2 regions of the Cupriavidus sp. 2TAF22 genome follow, and region 1 is predicted to be linked to the other one. Evidence: predicted binding sites of a transcription regulator. Region 1 holds the regulator's gene; the other holds the start of a gene.
What was found. Region 1 encodes LexA, which represses DNA repair genes until DNA is damaged. Its sites were predicted from a motif close to ACTGTATNNNNATACAGT; they were not measured.
Positions count from the first base shown of each region.

Region 1 (4,555 bases):
CCCGCGGTGGCATCGAATCCGGTCTTAGACGTGCTCGCCCAGGACGGCGATGGTCACATCGACCAGCACGTCCGTGTGCAGCGAAACGCTGACCGGATGATCGCCAACGACCTTCAGCGGGCCGTTCGGCAGGCGCACTTGCGCCTTCTCGATCTTGAAGCCTTGGCCTTCCAGGGCTTCGGCGATGTCGGCGTTGGTGACCGAACCGAACAGGCGGCCGTCCACACCCGACTTCTGGGTGATCTGCACGGTCAGGCCGTTCAGCTTTTCGCCTTCGGCTTGCGCAGCGGCCAGCTTCTCGGCGGCGGCCTTTTCCAGCTCGGCGCGCTTGACTTCGAACTCGCTGATGGCGGTCTGGGTCGCACGGCGGGCCTTCTTGTTCGGGATCAGGAAGTTACGGGCGTAGCCGTCCTTCACGCGAACGATGTCACCCAGGTTGCCCAGGTTGATGACTTTTTCCAGCAGAATGATTTGCATCGTGTTTTCTCCTTGACGGACCTAGGGCCGATCAGTTCTTGTGCAGGTCGGTGTAGGGCATCAGCGCGAGGAAACGCGCGCGCTTGATGGCCGTATCGAGCTGACGCTGATAGTGAGCCTTGGTACCGGTCAGGCGGGCCGGCGTGATCTTGCCGTTGTCGCCGATGAAATCCTTCAGGGTGTCCAGATCCTTGTAGTCGATCTGTTCCACGCCAGCCACGGTGAAGCGGCAGAAGCGCTTGCGCTTGAACAGCGGGTTCTGCTGTTGGAAGCGCTTCTTGTTCTTGTTGTCACGTTTGACGAATGCCATGATTCAATCCTTTTCGAATGCTTTACATCCAGTGATGTGAAAGACGAGAGCCTTGCTGTTGCGGTGCTTGCGAGCGAGGAATCCTTCGCAGTCGAGCATCGCGCCGAGCGGGGTACGCTCGAGCCGTTGCCCAACCTGGCCGATTCCCATGGCGGCGATGGCAAATTCCACCTGCCTGGGCGTTTGCGCCTCGACGGTCTGGCCCGCGTACTGCAAGATGCAGTTGACGACGGGGACGCCTGCCGGGGTGTAGCGCAAGGCATCGCGTTCGGCGAGGGTTGCGCAGAGCCTTAACTGGTTCAACGCTGCCTCCCTTCCCGATGCCTGTACCCATGCCCGCCCGCGCCGCCGCGACGCCTCACGTACTCAGCGTCTGCGGCAACCGCAACGGTCCGCACTTACGCGGCCGGGGCTTCGCTGGTCTGTTGCGCGGCCTTGCGGGCTTCTTCGCGCTGCACTTCCTTCATCATCGGGGACGGTGCGGTTTCGGCCTTCTTGGTCTGAACGATGAGGTGGCGCAGCACCGCGTCGTTGAACTTGAACGCGTGTTCGAGTTCAGCCAGGGTTTCCTTGCCGCATTCGATGTTCAGGCAAACGTAGTGAGCCTTGGCCAGCTTCTGGATCATGTAGGCCATCTGACGGCGGCCCCAGTCTTCCACGCGGTGGATCTGGCCTTCCTGCGACGTGACCAGCGTCTTGTAACGCTCGATCATGGCCGGAACTTGTTCACTCTGGTCCGGATGGACGATAAATACGATTTCGTAATGACGCATTGACGCTCCTTTTGGATAAGCCACCCGGGCGCCATGTCCGGTGCGGCAAGGTTGGATAGCCTTAAAGTATAGCGCGCTTTCGCCTTACTCGGCAAGTCGCTTCAACTCCCCGCGAACAGCGCCTGCAGCGCGACCGGATCGGACGCCAGCGCGGGAGTCCCCGCCAGGGCAAACAGCAGGAGCACGCGTGCCTTATAAGGATTCAGGTTGCCGGCCGCAACGAAAACACCGGACGCCGGCCGCGGCGCCACCGGAATCGCCACATGACCCGCACCGGTGCGCGAACTGCGCACGACCGCCACGCCGGCCGCGGCCGCCTCGGCCAATGCCTCGGCCAGCGACTGGTGGATCGAGCCGTTGCCCGCGGCCGCCACGACAAGACCGTTCACGCCCGCCCCGACCAGCGCGTCGACGACCACCCGGCCCGGCTCCGCATAGCTGGCGAGAATCTCCACCTTGGGCCAGGCCTGCGGCATCGGCATGGCCGCGGCCGGCAACCGCGCCGGGGCGCGCGTGAAGCCCACGAAGTCATCCTGCACATAACCGACCGGCCCGCCCGCTGGCGAAGCGAAGGCGTTCACTGCCGACGTGTGCGCCTTCACAACGTCGCGCGCGGCGTGGATCTCCTGGTTGATGACCAGCAGCACGCCCTTCCCCACCGCCTGCGCGTGGCTGGCCACACGCACGGCGTCGAGCAGGTTCAGCGGCCCGTCGGCCGACAACGAGGTCGAAGGCCGCATGGCCGCGGTCAGCACGATGGGCAGCCCGACGGGACAAGCGAGGTGCAACACCATCGCCGTCTCTTCGAGCGTGTCGGTGCCGTGCGTCACGACAATGCCGGCAACGTCGGGTTGCGCGGACCAGAAGCGGATGCGCTCGACCAGCCTCGACCAGAGCGCGAACGACATGTCCTTGCTATCTACCTGGGCGACCTGCTCGGCCTCGATGCGGGCCACACTGCCGAGCGCCGGCACCGCGCCAAGCAAGGACGCCACCGGCACCGTGGCCGCCTGGTATTTGGCGCTACTGGCCGGATTGGAGGAGGAACCTGCGATGGTGCCGCCGGTGGCGAGCACGACGACGCGACGCAATAGGGACATGGCGGGGGACGTGTTGGAATCCGGATTCAAAAGACACGAAATCAGCGATTTGCGTGCCGCGGATTGTAACTCGCTTACCGCCCCACACTTGCGACCAGCACAACCCGCCTGGCGTGCGACAAAGCGCCTGTCGATGAGCAGCCTCCCAAAATTCCGCTTGCACTTCACTCGATACTGTATAAAATCACAGCATACTGTTTAAACATACAGTGCTTTCACATACGGCGACCATGGCGACCCTGACACCGCGACAGCAGCAGATTTTCGACCTGATTCGCAGCACCCTCCAGCACACCGGCTTCCCGCCCACCCGTGCCGAGATCGCCGCCAAGTTCGGCTTCTCCTCGCCCAACGCCGCAGAAGAACATCTGCGCGCCCTGGCACGAAAAGGCGTGATCGAACTCACGCCTGGCGCGTCGCGCGGCATTCGCCTCAAGGTATGGCGCAGCGACTCGGAACTGCCCGACCAGTTCTCCCTCCCCATGGCCGGCGTGATGCAACTGACGCTGCCGCTGGTCGGGCGTGTCGCCGCAGGTAGCCCAATCCTTGCGGCCGAGCATATCGACCGCCAGTATCAGGTCGATGCCTCGGTATTCGAAGTCCAGCCCGACTACCTCCTTCGCGTCCGCGGCCTGAGCATGCGCGACGCCGGCATCCTCGACGGCGACCTACTCGCCGTCAAACGCGCCAGCGAAGCCGCCAACGGCAAGATCGTCGTAGCCCGCCTCGGCGACGACGTCACTGTCAAACGCCTCAACCGACGGGGCGACACCATCGAACTGATCGCAGAGAACCCCGACTTCGCCAGCATCATCGTTGAGCCCGGCCGCGAAGAGTTCTCGCTCGAAGGCATTGCCGTCGGCCTGATTCGTACCGGCGCCTTCTGACGATTCAACAAGTGCGGCTGGAGCGGGCCTGCCCCGCATCAAGCTGCACCCGTTTGTGCCAACGCCACCCGCGCCGCGGGTGCCGCCAACTGTTGTTGCAAATTACCAGGTGTAGCCATGCTGCCAGCCAACCGCTTCTCCGCCCGCCGCCCCGTCAAGCCCGTCCCGTTCCGCCAGTCCAAGGGCGTGCGTATCTATCAGGGCGCGCAACGCCGCACCATGGTCGGCAGCATGGCAGCCATCTGCCGCATGCTCGAACTGGAAGATCTCCCCAAGCTCTCCGCGTGAAATCGCGTTGCGTATCCCTCGATTCAACGGCGCCCTGGCATCACGAAAAAATTTGAGCGAAGTACTAGCCATCCGCGAATGAAGTTTGTATAATCTTGTTTTTCGTCGATCAGCACTCAGCTGAAAGACTACGACGGTGGCTGTAGCTCAGTTGGTAGAGTCCAGGATTGTGATTCCTGTCGTCGTGGGTTCGAGTCCCATCAGCCACCCCAGAATTGCATTGCAAAAACAGCGAGCTGCGAAGCTCGCTGTTTTTGTTTGTGGGTCTGTTATTTGTCTCAGGCCCGATCGCAAGCCGATTCCGGCGCCCTCTCCCCTCCCCATTTCGTCTACGCACTCGCGTTATTTGCCTGGCTCAACGAGGCAATAGCGGTATTCTGACGACGCCGTATGCTCCATGCGCGCGGCAAATGCGCGACGTATCTGCTTTCTCGCTACCCACCCGGGAGATCTGGATATGGCTGGCTCGAGCCTGCTTCTGCTGATCGACGACATCACTACCATGCTTGACGACGTGGCGGCCTTGAGCAAATTGGCCGCCAAGAAGACCGCGGGCGTGCTCGGCGACGATCTCGCCCTCAATGCCCAGCAGGTCAGCGGTGTCAACGCTGAACGCGAGTTGCCGGTGGTTTGGGCTGTTGCGAAGGGATCCCTGCGCAACAAGGCCATCTTGGTACCATCCGCGCTGGCCATCAGTGCCGTCATCCCGTGGGCGATCGT
Region 1 is NZ_JBFRFX010000005.1:908-5,462, reverse strand. It holds gene rplI (50S ribosomal protein L9) at 25-477, opposite strand; gene rpsR (30S ribosomal protein S18) at 509-787, opposite strand; gene priB (primosomal replication protein N) at 791-1,090, opposite strand; gene rpsF (30S ribosomal protein S6) at 1,186-1,560, opposite strand; gene AB4Z48_RS07780 (asparaginase) at 1,662-2,660, opposite strand; gene lexA (transcriptional repressor LexA) at 2,891-3,547, shown strand; gene AB4Z48_RS07770 (hypothetical protein) at 3,665-3,835, shown strand; tRNA gene AB4Z48_RS07765 (tRNA-His) at 3,972-4,047, shown strand; gene AB4Z48_RS07760 (DUF808 domain-containing protein) at 4,293-4,555, shown strand, end outside.

Region 2 (4,555 bases), on a different contig from region 1:
GCTGCTGGTGCACATAGAAGCGCTGCGGCACCACGATGTCGAGGTGGTCGCGCGCGCGCGTCATCGCCACGTAGAGCAGGCGGCGTTCTTCCTCGATCTCCTCGGTGGTGCCGGTGGCCAGGTCCGACGGCAGGCAGCCGTCCACGGCGTTGAGCACATAGACGGCCTTCCATTCCTGGCCCTTGGCCGAGTGGATGGTGGAGAGGATCAGGTAGTCCTCGTCGCGCAGCGGCACGCCGGATTCGTCGCTGGAGGCGTCGGGCGGGTCGAGCGTGAGTTCGGTCAGGAAACGCTCGCGCGAGGCGTAGGTGGCGGCGATGCGTTCGAGCTGCTGCAGGTCGGCGGCGCGCGCGTGGGCGTCGTCGTGCATGCGCTCCAGGTGCGGCTGGTACCAGGCCACCACCTGCTCGAAGGCCGATGGCCACGGCGCGGCCGGCGCCATCAGGCTGCGCGCCAGCGCGACGAACTGCGGCCAGGCCTCGGCCGCCGCCGGGGGCGCCTCGAACGATTCGAGCGCGAACAGCGGCCCGGTTGCGACATCGATGGCGTCGAGCACGCGCGCGGCGGTCTTGGGGCCCACGCCCGGCATCAGCTGCAGGACGCGGAAACCCGCCATGCGGTCGCGCGGATTCTCCATCCAGCGCACCACCGCCAGCACATCCTTGACATGGGTCGATTCCAGGAATTTCAGGCCGCCGAATTTCACGAAGGGAATATTGCGGCGGACCAGCTCGATCTCCAGCTGCACGCTGTGGTCGGCGGCGCGGAACAGCACGGCCTGCGCGATCAGCGCCAGCCCGGCTTCGCGCCGCGCCAGGATCTGCTCGGCGACGTAGCGGGCCTGGTCGGCCTCGTCGTTGACCACCACGATGTCCGGCTTTTCGGCCGAGCCGCGGTCTGACCACAGGTCCTTGGTGAAGCGCTCGGCCGCCAGGCCGATCACCGCGTTGGCGGCAGCCAGGATGGGCTGCGTGGAGCGGTAGTTCTGCGACAGCGTGACCATGTCCGCCGCCGGCGAGAACTGCGTGGGGAAGTCGAGGATATTGCGCACCGTGGCGCCGCGGAAGGCGTAGATGGACTGGGCATCGTCGCCCACCACGGTGAGGCCGCGGCCGTCGGGCTTGAGCGCCAGCAGGATGGTGGCCTGCAGCGCGTTGGTGTCCTGGTATTCGTCGACCAGCACGTGATCGAAGCGCGCGCCCATGTCCTGCGCCAGCGCCGGTTCGCCCAGCGCCTGGGCCCAGTAGAGCAGCAGGTCGTCGTAGTCCAGCACGTGCTGCTTCTGCTTGGCCTCCACGTAGCCGGCGAACAGGCCGCGCAATGCATCCGCCCACATGGCGTAGCGCGGAAACCATTGCTTGAGCACGTCGTCGAGCGGGGCCTGCGTATTGACCGCGCGCGAGTAGATCGCCAGGCAGGTCTCCTTGCGTGGGAAGCGCGAGGCCTGCGCCGACAGGCCGAGATCGTGCCGTACCATGTTCATCAGGTCGGCGGCGTCGCCGCGGTCGCTGATGGTGAAGCTGGGCGACAGGCCGAGCGTCTCGGCGTACTCGCGCAGCAGGCGCGCGCCGATGGCGTGGAAGGTGCCGGACCAGTGCAGCGCGGCGCGCCCCGCGCCGGATGCCCGGTTGCCGAGCGCCTGGTCGACGATGCGCTCGACGCGCCGCCCCATCTCGGCGGCGGCGCGCCGCGAGAACGTCAGCAGCAGGATGCGGCGCGGATCGGCGCCGCCCAGCACCAGGTGCGCCACGCGGTGCGCCAGGGTATTGGTCTTGCCCGACCCGGCGCCGGCGATGACCAGCAGCGGCGCGGCCGCCTCGTGCGTCACGGCGGCGCACTGCTCGGGGTTCAGGCTGGCGAGATAGGCGGGCGTGGCCTGGGCAGGCGGCACGGCGGAAAGTGCGTCGCCGGGCGCGGAATCCAGCAAGGCAGGGGAAGAATCGAGTAACACGGCAGGGGCCTCAGGAATGCGGGCGCGCATGTGCGCTGCCGTGCATGGGCGGGGGAAAGCTGCCGGTAACTGTATATCTATACAGGCCAGGCGTGCAAGCCGGGGCGTTGCGTGCCTGGCCTTGCCATCGGGTATGTGGCTGGAAAGGCTTGCGGAAAAGGTGGCTCGGGCTCTGGCGCTGGCCGGGCGGTCCCGGTCAGGCGGCCTTGGCCAGGGCGCCGTCGAGCAGCTTGTGCAGCGCGTCCCACTCGGGCTCGCCCACGTAGCGCTTGAGGATATGGCCGTCCTTGTCGATCACGAAGGTGGTCGGCGTCAGCTGCACTTCGCCGAACGCCTTGGCCGCCGCGCCATCGGAGTCCATCGCCACCTTGAACGGCAGCTTGCGGGTCTGCGCATAGTTCATCACGTACATCGGCGGGTCGTAGCTCATCGCCACGGCCACGAACTCCAGGCCCTTGTCCTTGAACTTGTCGTAGGTGCGGACCATTTCCGGCATCTCCTTGACGCAGGTGACGCAGCTGGTGGCCCAGAAGTTGACCAGGTAGACCTTGCCCTTGAGATCGGCGGTACTCACCTTTTCACCGGACAGCAGGGTGAAGGTGGCAGGCGGCGCCGCGTTGGCCGGCGCGATGGCGCGATAGCCGAACCAGCCGAGCACGGCGGCCAGCAGCACGCCCGCGATGACGGGCCAGAGCTTGCGCTGGGAGGAAGGCGAGGGGGAAGCCGAGGTCGTCATGATGCGTGCCGACAGGTCAGGGACAAGCTCTCATTCTACTGCCGCCGCCGATGCGCTGCCGGAGGCAATTCCGGCGCCGTCAAGGGTGCGGCGATTGGCCGCAGGAATCCGCGCGGCCCGGCCCGGACCGCGGCTCACCGCGGCGTCGCTGCCAGGGCAGAGCGGGCCTGGTCCAGCGCCTGTTCCAGGTAGGCGCCGTAGAAGTCAGGCTGCAGGCCGCGCAGCGGCGTGGCCAGCGAGCGGCCGCGTGCATCGAGGAAGAGCACCGTAGGCGCCACCGCCACATTGCGGCTGCGTGCCCATTCGCGCGCGGTGGTCATGGTGCCGTCCGCGTTGCGCAGGGGCGCATTCGAGGTCATGTCGATTTCCCGCGCGACGATCTCGCCGCTGGCGGCTTGCGGGCCGAGATAGTTGCGGCGCACGGTCTCGCAGTAGACGCAGTCGGGCAGGGTGACCAGCACGACCAGCGGCTCGCCCCTGCTGGCGGCCGCCGCGGCCTGGGCGGCGAGGTCCGTGGCAGGCGGCAGGTGCGTGGAGGCGGCCATCGCCGCGGTGCCGATGGCAAGCAGGACTGCGCCCAGCATCGCGGCGCGCGCGGCCAGCCGCGCACGCGTCCTTGGCGATGGCGGCGCCGGTGGCAAGGTTTGCAAAGAGCGTGGCATGGGTTGGGCAATGAATGCGCGCTGGCGCGCGGGTTCCCCGATAATAGCGGCTTCTGCCCGAACCCGAGGCGCCGTGCCGGCATGCCTTGGGGTGCGGGACCGCACATTCCCGGGCAGGGTTCGCAGGACCGCTGCCAGGCTTTCAGCCCCCCCGACTGCCGCGATGCCACACGCCTGGTTTTCCCGTTTTTCGTCGCCCTCGCTCGCCGGGCTTGTTGCGATCGCGGCCATCTGTGCGCTGGCTGCCTGCTCGCCGCGCTATGACTGGCGCACCATCCAGTCCAACGACGGGGCCTATGCCGCGCTCTATCCGGGCAAGCCGAGCGGCGCCGCGCGCGAGGTGTCGATTGCCGGGCGCAAGCTGCCGATGACGATGGAGGCGGCGCGGGTCGACGAGACCCTGTTCGCCGTGGGCGTGGTGACCTTGCCGGCTGACGATGCCGCCATGCGGCAGGCTGCGCTGGCATCGATGCAGGCCGGGCTGCTCGGCAATCTCGGGCCGCATCCGGCCGATGCGGTCAAGACCCGCCAGGTGACGGTGATGTCCGCCGCCACGCCGGCGGTGGCGCTGGAGGGCGTGGAGGTGCAGGTGGCGGCAGTGTCGCCGCAGGACAAGTCGGCGCGCAGGCTGACGGCAAGGCTGGTGGCCTCGGGCGTGCATGTCTACCAGGCGGTGGTGCTGGAAGCGGGCGACGCGGCGCGCGACCAGCGCCAGGCCGAGCAGGTCGATCAGTTCCTCACCAGCTTCCATCCGTTTTGAGCTGCGCCGGGCCGGTTGTGCCCCATGCCGCGCGCGGGGCCGATGAGATAACGTTTGCAAGCGCCCGTGCGGGCGCGATTCTGGATTCTATTCAAGGAGTGATGTCATGCGTCTGGAAGTCTGGCTGGCCTATTTCGCAGCTTGTTGGGTGATTGCCGTGTCGCCGGGTTCGGGGGCCGTGCTGTCGATGAGCCATGGCCTGTCCTACGGGCTGCGCAAGACCACCACCACCATCTTCGGCCTGCAGACCGGGCTGGTGATCATCCTGCTGGTGGCGGGCGGCGGGCTGGGCGCGCTGCTGCTTGCCTCCGAACACGCCTTTGTCGTGGTCAAGACGGTCGGCGCGCTATATCTGGTCTACCTGGGCGTGCAGCAGTGGCGCGCGCGCGTGGAAGACGGCCCGGCCGCCGCGGACCAGGGCGACGAAGCCGGCGCGCCGCGCGTGG
Region 2 is NZ_JBFRFX010000006.1:220,538-225,092, reverse strand. It holds gene AB4Z48_RS10085 (ATP-dependent helicase) at 1-1,981, opposite strand, end outside; gene AB4Z48_RS10080 (TlpA disulfide reductase family protein) at 2,148-2,687, opposite strand; gene AB4Z48_RS10075 (thioredoxin fold domain-containing protein) at 2,822-3,271, opposite strand; gene AB4Z48_RS10070 (hypothetical protein) at 3,513-4,109, shown strand; gene AB4Z48_RS10065 (LysE family transporter) at 4,216-4,555, shown strand, end outside.
Region 2: a site for LexA is predicted at 2,020-2,037, ahead of AB4Z48_RS10085 (ATP-dependent helicase). Genes of this name have one in related genera too.